Regions from separate parts of the Proteus mirabilis HI4320 genome, predicted to be linked through region 4. Evidence: predicted binding sites of a transcription regulator. Region 4 holds the regulator's gene; each other region holds the start of a gene.
What was found. The regulator CRP, encoded in region 4, controls carbon source genes, mostly activating them, when cyclic AMP is high. The targets are predictions, from matches to a motif close to ATGTGANNNNNNTCACAT.
Positions count from the first base shown of each region.

Region 1: a site for CRP is predicted at 2,159-2,176, ahead of serA (phosphoglycerate dehydrogenase). Genes of this name have one in related genera too.
Region 2: a site for CRP is predicted at 1,993-2,010, ahead of PMI_RS03180 (CidA/LrgA family protein). Genes of this name have one in related genera too.
Region 3: a site for CRP is predicted at 1,241-1,258, ahead of ompW (outer membrane protein OmpW). Genes of this name have one in related genera too.

Region 1 covers NC_010554.1:2,172,992-2,177,429, forward strand. Annotated here, with positions in the region: gene PMI_RS10010 (type I secretion system permease/ATPase) at 1-641, shown strand, start outside; gene serA (phosphoglycerate dehydrogenase) at 718-1,968, opposite strand; gene rpiA (ribose-5-phosphate isomerase RpiA) at 2,326-2,982, opposite strand; gene PMI_RS10025 (LysR family transcriptional regulator ArgP) at 3,143-4,042, shown strand; gene PMI_RS10030 (hypothetical protein) at 4,245-4,438, shown strand, end outside; gene PMI_RS10035 (hypothetical protein) at 4,432-4,438, shown strand, end outside.
Region 2 covers NC_010554.1:700,169-704,606, forward strand. Annotated here, with positions in the region: gene cdd (cytidine deaminase) at 1-555, opposite strand, end outside; gene PMI_RS03175 (CidB/LrgB family autolysis modulator) at 779-1,480, opposite strand; gene PMI_RS03180 (CidA/LrgA family protein) at 1,474-1,941, opposite strand; gene metG (methionine--tRNA ligase) at 2,077-4,104, opposite strand; gene apbC (iron-sulfur cluster carrier protein ApbC) at 4,309-4,438, shown strand, end outside.
Region 3 covers NC_010554.1:1,426,997-1,431,434, reverse strand. Annotated here, with positions in the region: gene PMI_RS06525 (SulP family inorganic anion transporter) at 1-69, shown strand, start outside; gene PMI_RS06520 (YciC family protein) at 202-963, opposite strand; gene ompW (outer membrane protein OmpW) at 1,407-2,048, shown strand; gene PMI_RS06510 (BON domain-containing protein) at 2,700-3,014, opposite strand; gene trpA (tryptophan synthase subunit alpha) at 3,285-4,094, opposite strand; gene trpB (tryptophan synthase subunit beta) at 4,094-4,438, opposite strand, start outside.
Region 4 covers NC_010554.1:3,092,869-3,097,306, reverse strand. Annotated here, with positions in the region: gene ppiA (peptidylprolyl isomerase A) at 1-499, shown strand, start outside; gene PMI_RS13940 (aminodeoxychorismate synthase component II) at 872-1,447, shown strand; gene PMI_RS13935 (aspartate aminotransferase family protein) at 1,565-2,782, shown strand; gene crp (cAMP-activated global transcriptional regulator CRP) at 2,870-3,502, opposite strand; gene PMI_RS13925 (OsmC family protein) at 3,815-4,222, shown strand; gene PMI_RS13920 (phosphoribulokinase) at 4,311-4,438, opposite strand, start outside.

The sequences.
Region 1 (4,438 bases), 920 kb from region 4:
GCAAATTTATTGGTATTACAGGCCCCTCTGGTTCAGGAAAAAGTACTATCACACGTTTAATTCAACGTTTTTATACTCCTCAACAAGGCCAGATTTATATTGATGGTATGGATCTCGCCATTGCCAATCCCCTTACTTTACGCCAATCAATTAGTGTTGTTTTACAAGATAATTTTTTATTTAGTGGCACTATTATGGAAAATATTCGGTTATCAAAACCCGATTGTAGTGAAGAAGATATTATTGAAGCGAGTAAATTAGCCGGCGCTTTTCATTTTATTACTCAACTCCCTGAGGGATTTAATACACAAGTGGGTGAAAGAGGTAGTAATTTGTCAGGAGGGCAGCGTCAGCGTATTGCGCTAGCAAGAGCACTTTTACCTGATCCACGAATTCTTATTTTAGATGAGGCAACATCGGCGTTAGATTATACCTCAGAAGCAGAAATTTTAGCCAATCTTCCGGCTATTTGTAAAAATAGAACGGTAATTTGTATTGCTCATCGACTTAATGCTATTTCTATTTCAGATTATATTTATGTTATTGATAAAGGTCGTATATTAGAAGAAGGTACACATAGCGATTTATTAAATAAGAAAACACTTTATCAGCAATTGTGGCAACAACAGACACAGCAATAAACCGTGATAAGTAATGAACCATAAAAATAAAGGCTCTAATTATTGAGCCTTTATACTTAATATTAAAATAACGATATTAGTACAACATACGAGCACGAATGGTACCCGGTAGTCCTTTTAGTTTTTGCAATACTAACTCAGCTTGTGCTTTCGTTTGTGTAGTAACGTCAATTACTACATAACCCACATTGCCAGCAGTACGCAGATATTGCGCAGCAACGTTAATATTTTCTTCTGTAAATACGTTATTGATACTATTCATAATACCCGGACGGTTTTCATGAATATGCAGTAAACGGTTTACATCATCACCATGACTAGGCAATGATACTTCAGGGAAATTAACCGCAGATAATGTAGAACCATTATCAGAATATTTAGCTAACTTACCAGCAACTTCATAACCAATATTTTCTTGGGCTTCTTGGGTTGAACCACCAATATGTGGCGTTAAGATCACATTATCAAATTTAATTAATTCTGATACAAAAGGATCGTTCGGATCGTTATTTGCCCCCGGCTCCGTTGGGAAAACGTCCACCGCCGCACCTGATAAATGTTTACTCTCTAGCGCTTGTGCTAATGCCGGAATATCAACCACAGTTCCACGAGAGGCATTAATAAGAATAGCGCCTGGCTTCATTCGTAATAGCTCTTCGTGACCAATCATATTTTTTGTTGATGGCGTTTCTGGCACGTGTAAGCTAACAATGTCACACATATTCAGCAGTTCAGATAAGTGACGAACTTGGGTTGCATTTCCCAAAGGAAGTTTGTTTTCAATATCGTAAAAATAGACATCTAAACCAACACTTTCCGCCAAAATCCCTAACTGGGTGCCTATATGACCATAGCCAATAATCCCCAGTTTTTTACCTCGCGCTTCAAAACAGCCTTTAGCTTGTTTATCCCAAATACCACGATGGGCTTTAGCATTAGCTTCTGGAATACGACGCAGTAATAACAGTAATTCCCCTAACACCATTTCAGCCACGGAACGAGTGTTTGAAAAAGGTGCATTAAAAACAGGGATCCCACGACGGGCAGCCGCATCTAAGTCAACTTGGTTAGTACCAATGCAGAAGCAGCCTACAGCAACTAATTTTTCAGCGGCTGCAAAAATTTCTTCTGTTAAGTGAGTGCGGGAACGGATCCCCACAAAGCGTGCATCACGGATAGCTTGTTTTAATTCTTCTCCCGATAATGCACCTTTATGATATTCAATGTTGGTATAACCTGCTGCTCTTAAATTCTCTACCGCACTTTGGTGTACACCTTCCAATAGTAGGAACTTTATCTTTTCTTTTTCCAAAGATACCTTGACCATTTACCCTGCCCTATTTGTGTTACATGAATAAAAACGAAATCCTGTTTCACCAACATAACAAAAATAGATTTTGAGGCAATACAACCGATTGCACTGTTGACAGAATAAGCGATAGATAAAGTGATTTTCTACCGAGCAAAATGATTTTGACAATAAAAATGGCAGCATTTTAAAGAGAGATATCTCTATCGTGTGATATATATCACTGAATTTATGGTTTTCAAAATAATTTGCAAAAAGTCATCATTCTGATTATCTAAGGGGAAAGATAAAAGAGAGTGGGAAAACAATATAGTTCACCCACTCTCTTTAGACGATACTGTTATTATCTCTGACTAGAGATGCAGTTTAATCGTATCATTTAATGGTTTTCACACCTTCAGAAGTCCCCATTAATACAATGTCTGCTCCGCGATTAGCGAAAAGCCCGACAGTGACCACCCCTGCAATACTATTAATTTTATTTTCTAGCTCAATAGGATTCAGAATAGTGAGATTATAAACGTCTAAGATCACGTTACCATTATCCGTCACGACGTTTTCACGATATTCAGGTAACCCACCTAATTTAACCAGCTCGCGAGCAACATAAGAGCGAGCCATTGGGATAACTTCAACAGGCAGAGGGAATTTACCCAAAACATCCACTTGTTTCGATTCATCGACAATACACACAAAGGTTTTTGCCACCGCTGCAATGATTTTTTCACGGGTTAATGCCGCACCACCACCTTTGATCATCTGCATTTGATGGTTAATTTCATCAGCACCGTCTACGTAGATATCGAGCGAATCAACTTCATTACAGTCAAAAACGGGAATGCCATAGCTTTTTAGTTTTGCCGTTGAAGCCTCTGAGCTAGAAACTGCCCCTTCAATTTGACCTTTCATTGTTGCAAGAGCATCAATAAAATGAGAAGCCGTAGAGCCTGTTCCAACGCCCACGATAGTACCCGGTTTTACATATTCAAGGGCGGCCCAACCTACTGCTTTTTTTAATTCATCTTGAGTCATTTACAAAACCTTATTTTTCACATTTATCGAATAAGAATAGCATAGTGCCCATAAAATCCGCACAAGGTGTATCAAAATTTGAGACACAACATTTTAACTCATAAAAACTAAAAATATGGCATAGTACACAGTAGAACATAAAATCAAAGAGAATCTGTCAATGAAACGTCCTGATTATCGGGCCCTGCAAGCCCTTGATGCCGTTATTCGAGAGCGTGGTTTTGAACGAGCCGCACAAAAACTATGTATTACGCAATCTGCCGTTTCACAAAGAATAAAACAACTTGAGAATCTATTTGGACAACCTTTATTAGTACGTACGGTTCCGCCCCAACCCACAGAGCAGGGGCAAAAGCTACTCGCATTACTGCATCAGGTCGAAATGTTAGAAGAGCAGTGGTTAGGTGATGAAAATAGTGGCTCGACGCCTCTTTTACTCTCTTTAGCTGTCAACGCGGATAGTTTAGCTACTTGGTTATTGCCTGCTTTGCACCCGGTATTAACACAACTTCCTATCCGGCTTAATATTCAAGTAGAAGATGAAACTCGTACCCAAGAGCGATTAAGACGTGGTGAAGTGGTTGGTGCTATCAGTATTCAGCCCCAAGCATTGCCTAGCTGTCTAGTCGACCAATTAGGCGCATTAGACTATCTTTTTGTGGCATCCCCTGATTTTGCCCAACGCTATTTTGCAAATGGGGTCACTAAATCATCTCTGTTAAAAGCCCCCGCTGTCGCATTTGACCATCTTGATGATATGCATCAGGCCTTCTTACAGCAAAACTTCGGTTTATCTCCCGGTAGTGTGCCCTGCCATATTGTTAATTCTTCCGAAGCCTTTGTTCAGTTAGCTAAACAAGGCTCAACATGTTGTATGATCCCTCATCTACAAATTGCCGATGAGCTAAAAAGTGGTGAATTGATTGATTTAACGCCAGGATTATGCCAACGCCGCATGTTGTATTGGCACCGTTTTGCCCCAGAAAGCAGAACGATGAGAAAGGTAACGGATGCGTTACTTGATTATGGTCGTAAAGTGCTTAAGCAAGATGAAGAGTAAAAAGTAACGTTGATGATATTGTTTCTTGATCAATATTATCGCTATTCTTAGAAAGGGATTTAACCAGTGTGTTCCATCAACCGGTTTAACTCACAGTGAGGAGTTGATGTTTTCCTCTACCGGAAGAAGCAAATTTAAGTTTTATTGGCATTTAACGGGCATAATATTGTATAATAAATGAACATAGGAAAAGGAGATTCAGATGAGCACTTTTATTCGTCGAAGTCGCAACGTTGCTCTAGCCATTGATGCTGGACGTAAAAGTGGTAGTGCTAACATAGAAGGTAATACCCCTGCTGATATTCAAGCCAGCCTGCTGAAAAGCTTAGGTGAGTTTACTGCATCTATTCCAACTACAAAACAACAACCTTACGTGAAAGGATCTCACGGTGCCAA
Region 2 (4,438 bases), 1.7 Mb from region 4:
TTGATAACCGTGATTAACTTTATCCATCAGTAGGGTAGTGATATTGAGATCTTTAGGGCCAAAGCTATCAGGTAAGTAGTCACCTAAGGTTGCCACTTTTCGGCCTGGGAGATGGATTGCAATATGAGTGCCGCTATTTAGTTCGTTCATAAACTGACGACAATGACCACAAGGGGTATAGTTAACTGTGATGGCAACTAAACGAGACTCACCGCGTAACCAAGCATGTGTAACCGCACTTTGCTCTGCGTGTACCGTTTGTTGTAATGGGGCGCCAGCAAACTCCATATTTGCCCCAAAATAGAAGTGACCGCTTTCACCACGAGCAATGGCACCCACATTAAAATGAGAGATAGGTGTCACAGCACAAGCGGCTGCAACAGGCAGTAATGCGAGGGCTAACTCATCATCATTACATTGTAACTGTGTTTTTAACGCATTAACTTGTTCTGCAGTGAACATTGCCGGAAATTCATCCTGCTCAAGATAAGGCGTAAGTGCTTGTTGTAATTGAGGGGATAAATCTGACCAAATTGCCTGAAAACGAGTATGCATATAGGTGTCTCCCATTAATCTTCTGCTATTGTAAGATTTTAGGCATCTTTACCTATTCTTATATGTGATTAAAATCATATTTTCAATGAAACTATTGCAACTGAATGATTAATTGGGAGATACATCTCAAATTTATAGTAAATTGATTTTAGCATTAGCATAAAAAACCTTCGCTCTGAACGAAGGTTTTTTATGTGTTCTATTGATTTAGCTAATTAGCTAATTAGCTAAAAAGGTGCAAAATAAAAGGAAAAATAAAAGGTGCGGTAAGTGAAGTAATAATACCGCAAGTCATTAATGCTAATGAACTATATGCCCCTTCAATATAATCGATTTCAGCCGCTCTTGCGGTACCCACTGCGTGAGAGACGGTTCCCATCGCTAAACCACGAGAAGCGTGAGTTGGAATACGTAATATTTTAAATAGCGTATGACCAAAAATGGCACCTAAAATACCTACTGCAATAACACATGCAGCACTGATTGCAGGAATACCACCTATGGAATCCGCAACAGCCATTGCGATAGGGGTTGTTACCGATTTAGGCAAAATGGAGGCGGCAATTTCAGGAGTAGCGCCAGCCCATAATGCAATCGCTGTACCACTAGCCATGGCGGCGATACTACCAATAAAGCAGATACTAATTAACGATTTCCATTGTGCGCGTATTTGGTGTAATTGTTGATATAAAGGAATAGCTAAAGCAACAACAGCTGGTTGCAACAAGTCGTTAAGGATACGACTTCCGGCAAAATAATCCTCATAAGCGGTGTGTGTCACTAATAAAATAGGAATAATAACAACAATAGCAATCAATAACGGATTTAAAATAGGCCATTTAAATCGAGCCGCCAGTTTACGTGCTAAGTAGAAAATAATAAGTGTTAGCGGTAATGACCACCAAATATTCATTAATATTAACATTTTTTCTTCTCACTTAACGCTCTGTCGTCGTCTTGTTGTTCTGCTAATTCTACATCCTCTACTTTATCGGGTTTAGCACCGATAATAGGACGTTCACGATGCACGTAATGTGAGCAGTAAGCAACTAGCGCCATCACCGCAAAGGTACTGACAACACAGGCCAGAACAATAGGAAAGAGTTGTTGGCTTAATAAATTATAATAGTTCATTACACCCACCCCGATAGGAATAAAGAGCAATGACATATTTTTCAGTAAAATATTACCACCGGGTTTTACCCAACGTAATGGAATAAGCTGGAAGGCAAGTAAACCAAATAGAATAAGTAGTCCAACAATACTGCCTGGCACCGCGAAAGGTAATAAGGCTGAAATAAGATTACCGGCAAAAAGACAAAGATAAAGTATAAAAAATGATCGTATATAGTGCCAGATTGTGATCTGCACCCGCTTAGATTTCATAGATATGTGTCCTAAATCAACTGACGTATTTATCATACACCAATTTTCAAAGTGTGCTATGGATCACAATAAAAAAAGAGCGGGGCTCTTTATAGAACCCCGCTTTGTATTTGCATTTTGAATAAAGGTCAGTTTTTATTTCACTTGGTGACCCGGTTTAGCCCCACTATCTGGGCTAAGTAAGAAAATATCTTCACCACCAGGGCCTGCGGCCATCACCATACCTTCTGAAATTCCAAAACGCATTTTGCGAGGTGCTAGGTTTGCAACCATAACAGTTAAGCGACCTTCTAATACTTTCGGATCAGGGTATGCAGAACGAATGCCGGAGAATACTTGGCGTGTTTCTCCCCCTAAGTCCAGTATTAATTTTAGCAACTTATCTGAGCCGTCAACGAAATCAGCCTGTTTAATTTCAGCAATGCGCATATCAATTTTGGCAAAATCATCAAATTTAATAGTTTCTTGAATAGGCGCGTCTGCTAATGGACCCGTGATTTCTTTGACTGGCGCAATGGTACTTTTTGAAGCTTCTACCATTGCATTGGCTTTATCCATTTCAATACGATTAAACAATGCTTTAAATTTAGTAATTTCATGGTTTAACAGCGGTTGCGACAGAGCATTCCAAGTTAATTCAGTTTGTAAGAAGGCTTCTGAACGTTCTGTTAAAGAAGGTAGAATTGGTTTTAAATAAGTCATCAGTACACGGAATAAGTTAATTCCCATAGTACAAATAGCTTGCAACTCAGCCTCTTTACCTTCTTGTTTAGCAACCACCCAAGGCGCTTTTTCATCAATATAGCGGTTAGCTTCGTCTGCTAATGCCATAATTTCACGAATGGCTTTACCAAATTCACGGTTTTCAAAACATTGTGCGATGCTTTCTTGCATATCGACGAAATGTTGATATAACTTCGCATCATCAAGGTTTGCCGCTAATTTGCCATCAAAGCGTTTACTGATAAAACCCGCAGTACGGGACGCGAGGTTAACCACCTTGTTGACGATATCGCTGTTTACACGCTGTACAAAGTCTTCTAAGTTTAGGTCAATATCATCAATACGTGATGAAAGTTTTGCTGCATAGTAATAGCGTAGGCAATCAGCATCAAAGTGATCAAGATAGGCTCGTGCCGTAATAAAGGTGCCGCGAGATTTTGACATCTTCGCACCATTGACGGTGACATAGCCATGCACAAATAGGTTGGTTGGTTTACGGTATTCACTACCTTCTAACACTGCCGGCCAGAATAAGCTGTGGAAATAAACGATATCTTTACCGATAAAATGGTATAAGTCAGTTTTGCTCTCTTTGTTCCAGAACTCATCAAAGCTTAAATCACCACGCTTTTCACATAGGTTTAAGAATGAGCCCATATAACCAATAGGGGCGTCTAACCAAACATAGAAATATTTACCCGGCGCATCAGGGATTTCAAAACCGAAATAAGGGGCGTCACGGGTGATATCCCACTGTTGCAGACCGCTGTCAAACCACTCTTGCATCTTATTGGCTACTTGCTCTTGCAATGCACCGGAGCGGATCCACTCTTGCAACATATTGCTAAAGGCTGGGAGATCAAAGAAATAGTGTTCGGTTTCACGCATTACCGGCGTTGAACCCGATACCACAGAGCGAGGATTAATTAATTCTGTCGGGCTATAAGTTGACCCACATACTTCACAGTTATCACCATATTGATCGGGCGCTTTACACTTAGGGCAAGTCCCTTTAACAAAACGATCAGGCAAGAACATGCCTTTTTCTTCATCATAAAGTTGAGAAATCGTTTTACTTTTAATATGACCATTTTTTTTCAGGGCTAGATAAATTTTCGTCGATAATTGACGATTTTCTTCACTGTGTGTGGAGTGATAATTATCGTAGCTGATATTAAAACCGGCAAAATCCTGTTGATGCTCTTTGCTCATCTCTTCAATCATGGCTTCTGGGGTAATACCCAATTGTTGAGCTTTCAGCATAATAGGCGTGCCGTGAGCATCATCAGCGCAGATGAAATGAACTTCTTTGCCGCGCATTCGTTGGTAACGGACCCAGATATCAGCCTGAATGTGTTCAAGGATATGACCGAGATGAATTGAACCGTTAGCATAAGGTAACGCGCAGGTTACCAATAATTTATTCGCGACGTGAGACATAGTAAGGATCTTACTTCCATTAAATTAAAAAAAGGGTCTTTGATGTTAACCTATCCGTCATGATGTCGCTAGGGCAATCATAGAGTTTTTGCAAGAGAAATTTCGCTTGGCAAATTGAGGTAAGGCATTATCGTAGTCATTGACTATCTGATATGATAGGTGCACTCAGATATTTAATGAATAACGAAAATGAGAGGAGCCGGGATGAGTGATAAATCCCCCGAGCAGACTACCCCTGAGATTCTGAAAGAAAAAGTTTCAGGTGTCTTGTCTACTTTTGAACACCCGACATTGAAACGTAATCTGCTTTCCCTAAAAGCATTACATCAGTGTG
Region 3 (4,438 bases), 1.7 Mb from region 4:
CAACAACAAGTGCCGTTTGCTGAAGATAACCAAGCCACTTTCATCAGGGATACGGAAACGAGGGGATAGAATGAATAACATGGGGTTTAGTGGCTGGATAGGTGTGTAAGGTTAATTGATTATTTTTAAATGATTATGTTAATAACAATGCCGTGCTAATCTATTAATCACATTAGCGCGGCATTGTTTGCTGCGAGGGGGTTACTTGGTGATATATTTATTTTCAGTCAGCATAAACAGACGGAATAGATAAATAATCATCCATGCAGACGTAATATTCTTTAAAAAATAATATAAAAATTTGTGGATCATGTTAGGCAATTCACCCGTAATATTGCTTAAGAAGCCAATCCCAAATTGTAATAAAATCCAAATTCCTAAGGCAGGGATCAGCGCCCCTGATTCACCAAAGCCCATTTTCCAGCCTAGACGTATTGCGCTACCAATAGATTGTTGGCGTACCAGTACGACTGGCGCTAGTGCAAATCCCACTAATAAAATGATACCAGGGATAATCAACATAAAGCCTGCACTAATTAAAATAGAGCAGAGCAAAATTAGCAGAAACATCTTCGGTAAACGGGGTAAGCTGGCATTAAACGTTTGGTTCAATGTCACGTTATGACCGGCAGAAAGTGCCATTGCCAACATTAAAATCACTAAAACCAGAATACTTTGCTGAAAAAGCTCAAAAACATAGACCAGTAAGACCTTTTGAAATACCCCAATAACACTGTTATTCATCGCTTCTAATTCAGCGGGTGAGACATCAGCGAATCTGGTTTTTTGAAAATTAATAATAAAGTCATTAATTATTTGTGATTCTTGTGCATTAGGGCCAACCAATAGATATATGACAGCTAAAATGAGGGCCAAAACTGCAGATAGCGTGATAATGCTACGTTGTTCATTTTTATAAAAGTTAAGACTATCACGGTAGATTGTGCGTGCCGGGGTAGGCATGAAACTGCTCCTATACAAATAGACTAAGTCAATGGGACATATTGTACCTTTTAAGACAACAAAAAGGGATCATTTCTGTTATTTCTATAGCTATTGTTATTGAAAGGTTTTTTTCATTCGTTTGGTGAATGAAAATTAAATAATCAAATCAGATGAAACATTAAATTAACAATTAAATAACGATGTTGTCAAATATCATCTTTTAATGAGGTTCTTTTATTTAATGATTCTTAAAAACAATAAATTTAATTATAAGAAAATATTGTATTAATGCTAAATTTGATGTGGATCAATTATAAATAATCAGCATCATAAATAATAAAGAGAGGAATAACACTTTCTGCAAAAATAATTCCAAAGTTGTGATCGGCATTAGATCATAATTACTTATTAATGGGTATATTTTAGCGGAGATTTTACTTATTACAGGAATGGGTTAAATAATGAAAAAACTTTCTGCGCTTATTCTAGCGGCTGCAACACTTGCACCGTCTATTTCTTTTGCTCATCAAGCGGGTGATTTTTTATTCCGTGCGGGTACTGCAACAGTTCGTCCTAATACAGGTTCAGATACTATATTAGGTGGGCATTTTGATGCTAATAACAACACTCAATTAGGTTTAACCTTTGGTTATATGGTAACTGATAATATTGGGGTTGAGTTATTAGCAGCAACACCTTTTGAGCATAAAGTTTCTTTAACTGGTGTGGGCGAAATTGCTAAAGTTAAACATTTACCACCAACATTAATGGCACAGTATTACTTTGGTGGTGCTGAAGATAAATTACGCCCTTATTTAGGTGCTGGTCTAAACTTTACGACCTTCTTTGATGAAAAATTCAATAATAATCCAGCGGTAGGCAAACTTGGATTAAATGATCTTGATCTTAAAAACTCTTGGGGCTTCGCAGCACAAGCAGGTTTAGACTATAACCTAGATAAAAACTGGATGCTGAACGCTTCTGTTTGGTGGATGAATATCGAAACCGATGTCAAATTTAAAGATGGCGATGGAAACCACTATAAAGTGGATACTCGCTTAGACCCATTTGTGTTTATGTTCGGTGTTGGTTATCGTTTCTAATTATTCTTGCAATAACAGAATATGCTATTAAGTATCAGCGGGGCAGTGGCTCCGCTTTTTTTTTATCTGTGTTAATCATAATTGCTTATCTACAGTGATCGTGTTTAGACTAAAAAATTTTATTACCTCTATTATGTGTATTAAGGCTTAGCTGATTATAACTAAAATAATAGAGGTATATTTTAATAGTGCATTAAAAATACATCTTTATATTTTTTATTAGTTAAAAAAATAATCACTATTCTCGATGAGCATTTAATTGTCTTGCATAAATGGGAATTTATAGATGTATTTTATTTGCATGTTTTATATGCCCATGATATTGCCTAATAATAATTAAAAAATAGCGCCTAAATCGGCCAAAATATTATTACTGATATTGAATAGTACTATTAAGAAAATGATGGTCGCATCAAATTTAAGTGAAAGTCACCAGTGTGGTGAAAATAACATCGAAAAAAGATAAGTATAACTTTAGTTTTAACGGTTTTTTTTGGGGTATTTTACCCGTAAAAAAGAAACGGCTAATTTTAGTAAAACAGAGAATTTGTCAAAAATTGATCTTCATACCAAAGAGTGTGGAATGCTTTAGATGAGACAAGAAAAAAACCACCGAAGTGGCTTTTTTCTTACTGACTTATAAAAAATAGCTTAACGGATAACCATTGAGTTAATGACACCTTTAACGCCAGTGACTTTACGTGCGGTTTCTATGGCGCGATTTGCATCAGCCTGTGAAGAGACAAAACCACTTAACTGAACTTTACCTTTAAATGTCTCAACGCTAATTTGTGTTGAGTTTAGGTTTTTCTCACCAATTAAAGCTGTTTTTACTTTAGTGGTGATCACCGAGTCATCAAAATATCCCCCAGTGCCTTCTGATGTTGCCGTTGGAGAGCATGCAGATAAAGTCATGGCCATAAGTAATGCCGCTAATACGGTAGAAATTTTTGCCCATAGTTTCATTATCAAACTCCTTATAATGACATTATTGATTGAGTACTACTGAATAGAAAACCTAAAGCTGTATACCCTATATAAAGTATGTGCAAGAAATGACAGATTGCCAACTGACTGAGCAAAAATAGTTTTATGCTTGTTTAGGCGAATCAAGCATTACTCGCGCTATGAATAGAGGCTGATGGGGAAGTGATGGTCGATTGTTAATGATTAAATTAGGAAAAATCTGCTTAGGAAAAAGTTTTCTCTAAGCAGACGGCGATAATAATTTTAGACTTAAACGCTTATTGTTGCGGCTTTCATTTGTTGCACAAACTGCGTCAACATTTTTAACATCACATCAGGTTGATGTAGGTTATTTTCAATAATTTGTACAACGGCTGATCCTGAGATAGCGCCAAATGCACCATTACTAATGGCCTGTGAAACTTGTTGTGGCTCAGAAATACCAAAACCTTGTAATGCAGGTGGTGCATTATAAGCTTTAAGTTTACTGGTTAAATGAGTGAGTGACTGTTCTGCTCGTTTATCTGTCCCCGTAACACCGGCTCTTGATAATAGATAAGTATATCCCTCTGCGCTGGTGGCTAACTCTTGTAATAACTCATCATCTGCATTGGGCGGGCAAATAAAAATCGGGGCAATATTCGCGCTTAATGCCGCTTCTCGAAATTGTTTTGCTTCACGCAAGGGAACATCACCAATCAGTACTGAATCAACACCCGCTTGTTGGCATTTATGGTAAAAATTATCAACGCCATTGCTAAAAACAAGATTTGCATACACCAATAGTCCAATCGGAATAGTGGGGTGTTTTTGGCGGATCTGGCTTAATAACTCAAAACAGAGGGTTGGGGTGACATTAGCATTTAATGCCCGTAAGTTTGCCCCTTGAATAGTAGGGCCATCAGCCAGTGGATCAGAAAATGGAATGCCTATCTCTAACGCATCTGCACCCCCTTCAATTAATGCGTCAATAATTTTTAACGACAGTTCAGCATCGGGATCACCTAAAGTGACAAAGGGAACAAACGCGCCTTGTTGTTTTTGTGCTAATGCTTCAAAGCATAATTGATAACGGCTCATTAAATTTCTCCTCGTGCAGCTAAAATATCGTTAACAGTAAAAATATCTTTGTCACCTCGTCCGGATAAATTGACAATTAAGAGTTGTTCTTTATCTGGATTTTGGGCAATCAGTTTCAACGCATAGGCCAGAGCATGTGACGATTCTAATGCGGGGATGATCCCTTCACGGCGTGATAGCGTTTTAAAAGCCTCAATGGCTTCATCATCTGTTACAGAAACATAATCTGCACGGCCAATGCTGTTTAAATGCGCATGTTGCGGGCCTACGGATGGGAAATCTAATCCTGCAGAAATAGAATAGGACTCTTCAATTTGGCCTTCTTCGGTTTGCATAATCGGTGA
Region 4 (4,438 bases):
GGGAGAGACCTTTGTTAAATTAGTCACATCTGAAGGCAATATTGAACTGTCACTGGATAATAAAAAAGCCCCTATCACAACGAAAAATTTTATTCAGTATGTCGAAGATGGTTACTATAACGGGACCACTTTTCATCGAGTGATCCCCGGATTTATGATCCAAGGTGGGGGATTTACGGCAGATTTGCAACAAAAGCAGACACGAGAGCCGATTAAGAATGAGGCTGATAATGGCTTACGTAACTTAAAAGGCACCATTGCAATGGCTCGTACATCAGATAAAGACAGTGCCACAAGCCAATTCTTTATTAATGTTGCTGATAATGCCTTTTTAGATCACGGTCAACGTGATTTTGGTTATGCGGTGTTTGGTAAAGTAGTGAAAGGCATGGATGTTGTCGATAAAATTTCACAAGTGCAAACCCGCAATATTGGTCCTTACCAAAATGTACCCGTTAAAACCGTGACGATTTTATCCGCTGAGGTGGTTAAAGAATAATGGGTGATTAGGTTAGACACTTCTCTAGCCTAAGCCAGTCAATGAACAGATATCCAGAATGCGTTCTCACATTCTGGATATTGTCGATCAAAAAAATTATTTCTGATCTTTGTTTTTGACATATGATCTTCTAGTACCGCGCTTGTTTGCTTTATTTATCTCTTAATTGATGAATAATCACCGTCATTATTGTTATTGCGCAATAAATCAACAGCTTTTCTTACTTACTATTTATATTTTACACCTGTGCTATGATAATCGGCTTCGTTGTATCCAGGTCGGTTGAATAACGAGCTATTTTGTCAGGGATATAACGGTTTCAAAATAGCATTAAAACAGATAATGATAATAAAATCAGTCGGATAAGCTAATATGCTGTTACTTATTGATAATTACGACTCGTTTACCTACAACCTTTACCAGTATTTTTGTGAACTGGGGGCGGAGGTTGTTGTTAAACGTAATGATGAGATTGGGCTTAAAGAGATAGAAAAGATGATGCCATCACATCTTGTTATCTCTCCGGGACCTTGCACGCCAGATGAAGCAGGGATCTCTCTTGAGGCGATACAGCGATTTGCCGGGGAAATACCTATTTTAGGTGTTTGCCTTGGTCATCAGGCGATTGGGCAAGCTTTTGGTGCATCCGTTATCAGAGCCCGTGAAGTGATGCATGGCAAAAATTCATTAATACACCATAATCAGCAAGGGGTGTTTAAAGGGCTTAATCGACCTTTAAGCGTTACCCGTTATCACTCTTTAGTGATTGATGCGACAACCTTGCCTGTCCCTTTTGAGGTTACAGCATGGAGCCAACATGACGGGAATGTTGATGAAATTATGGGGATACGTCATCGTACTTTACCCATTGAAGGTGTGCAATTTCATCCTGAAAGTATTCTGAGTGAACAAGGGCATGAGTTATTAAATAATTTTCTTAAATATTAATTGGATAATGAAAATTTAGCGTCATTATCCACTTTTATATCAAACCTTATTTGATTTTTTATTCATATTTAGTGATTATATTTTCATTGTATAGCTAAATGTCGGTCAGGTGGGGTAATGATAAATCAACGTATTAATAGGGCAACTTACGATCAGGTAATGTTGCCAATTTATTCACCAGCAGATTTTATTCCTGTTAAAGGGCAAGGTAGCCGTGTTTGGGATCAACAGGGAAAATCCTATATTGATTTTGCTGGTGGTATTGCTGTTCTAGCGCTTGGGCATGCGCATCCACTATTGAATAAAGCACTGCAAGAGCAAAGTGAGAAGCTTTGGCATGTAAGTAATGTGTTTACTAATGAGCCGGCATTATGTTTAGCTCAGAAATTAATCCAACATACTTTTGCTGAACGTGTCTTTTTTGCCAATTCTGGGGCAGAAGCGAATGAAGCCGCACTTAAATTAGCACGACATTACGCTATTACCCGTCATAATCCTTATAAAACGAAGATAATTGCCTTCCACCACGCCTTTCATGGTAGAACATTTTTTACAGTCTCTGTTGGGGGACAACCTAAATATGCGGATGGTTTTGGTCCTAAACCTGCGGATATTATACATGTCCCTTTTAACTCTCTTGATGCTGTAAAAGCCGTGATTGACTCTCATACTTGTGCCGTAATACTGGAGCCTATCCAAGGTGAGGGCGGAGTGACACCGGCGACAGCGGAGTTTATGCATGGCTTACGTACACTATGTGATAAGCATCAAGCGCTATTAATTCTTGATGAAGTACAAACGGGTATGGGGCGAACCGGCAAACTATTTGCTTATATGCACTATGATATACAGCCCGATATTATTACCAGTGCCAAAGCATTAGGTAGTGGTTTTCCTCTCAGTGCGATGTTAACCACCGAGGATATCGCTTCGGTAATGGGGGTAGGAACACATGGTACGACTTATGGGGGGAACCCATTAGCCTGTGCAGTAGGCAATGCTGCTTTTGATTTAATCAACACTCAGGCGGTATTAGAAGGTGTCAGTGAGCGTCATCGTTGGATAGTGGATGAATTGCAGGCGATAAACCAAACTTATGCTGTGTTTTCTCAAATTCGTGGACAAGGCTTATTAATTGGCGCGCAGTTAGCACCACTGTATGCAGGTAAAGCAAAAGAGTTACTTGCACTGGCCTCTAAGCATGGCTTAATGATATTAAATGCCGGGGCTGATGTAATACGCTTTACACCATCGCTGATTATTACCCTCGAAGAGTTACAAGAGGGCATGAATGCGTTACGAAAAGCGCTTGATGAGTTTGTAAAAGCAGAGTGAATTCAAATGTAAAACCCCATCATTGCGATGGGGCTTCATACAAAATAATCACTGTCCATCAGTTAAATGGGCTGTTTTCAATGCAACTTAACGAGTACCGTAAACAACGATAGTTTTACCGTGTGCTGAAATGAGGTTTTGATCTTCCAGCATTTTTAAAATACGGCCTACAGTTTCACGTGAACAACCTACAATTTGACCGATTTCCTGACGTGTAATTTTAATTTGCATGCCATCAGGATGCGTCATTGCATCAGGTTGTTTAGCTAAATTTAATAAAGTTTGTGCAATACGACCTGTTACATCAAGGAAAGCAAGGTTACCTACTTTTTCTGATGTGGTTTGTAATCTATTCGCCATTTGAGCGGAAAGGCGCATCAGAATGTCAGGATTGACCTGAATTAATTGGCGGAATTTTTTATAGGAAATTTCTGCTACTTCACAGGCTGTTTTTGCTCTAACCCATGCACTACGTTCTTGATCTTCTTCAAATAATCCAAGTTCACCGATGAAGTCACCTTGGTTTAGGTAGGAAAGGATCATCTCTTTTCCTTCTTCATCTTTAATAAGAACAGCCACGGAACCTTTAACAATATAATAAAGTGTTTCCGCTTTTTCACCTTGGTGGATCAGCGTGCTCTTGGATGGATATTTGTGAATATGGCAGTGTGACAAAAACCATTCAAGAGTCGGGTCTGTTTGCGGCTTGCCGAGAACCATTCGCGTTATCCTCTGTACGTTAATGCAGCCTTTCAAAACGGATTGACACCCTTTTGATACAGCGTGCTTAAAATCCTATCTTTACCGATTAACTTCCTGAGAATTCGGAAAGTTAATAAGGAATAGATTATAATAAATGAGAAAATAATGCATTGATCTTAACCACTATCATCAAGCAGATATTGTTTTTAACACAGTTAACGCATTAAGTCTCGTTTTACGCAGTCAGCATAATAAACCTATTTGCTAATTGCTAGTTGAATTATGAGAATGTACTCTTTTAGTCTCAGTTGTATTTAGGGGAAAAATAAAATGGAAGCACGTGTTAAATGGGTTGAAGATTTATCTTTTGTTGGCGAATCATCTTCCGGCCATCAAGTTATGATGGATGGTAATTCAGGTGATAAAGCGCCTAGTCCGATGGAAATGGTATTAATTGCTGCGGGTGGTTGTAGTGCTATTGATGTGGTGAGTATCTTACGTAAAGGTCGCCACCAAGTCACTGATTGTGAAGTGAAATTAACATCAAAACGTCGTGAAGAGGCACCTCGTTTATTTACTGATATTAATTTACATTTCATTGTTTCCGGTAAAGCGTTGACAGATAAAATTGTTGAGCGAGCTGTACAATTATCAGCAGAAAAATATTGCTCTGTTTCTTTAATGTTAGGAAAAGCGGCCAATATTACGCACTCTTTTGAAATTAAAGATCCTGAATAAATTTGATATTTTAAAATAAATTTTAATATATAAAATAATATCCCTAAAATACGGGGATATTATTTTCGTCACAAATAACATATCTATTTTAGCTAATTTTTTCACCATTCAATAATTTCTTCACCAGTGGTGCCATGATTAATTCCATCGCTAAGCCTAATTTCCCTCCTGGAACAACAATAGTATTGATAGTCGACATAAATGAACCATGCAACA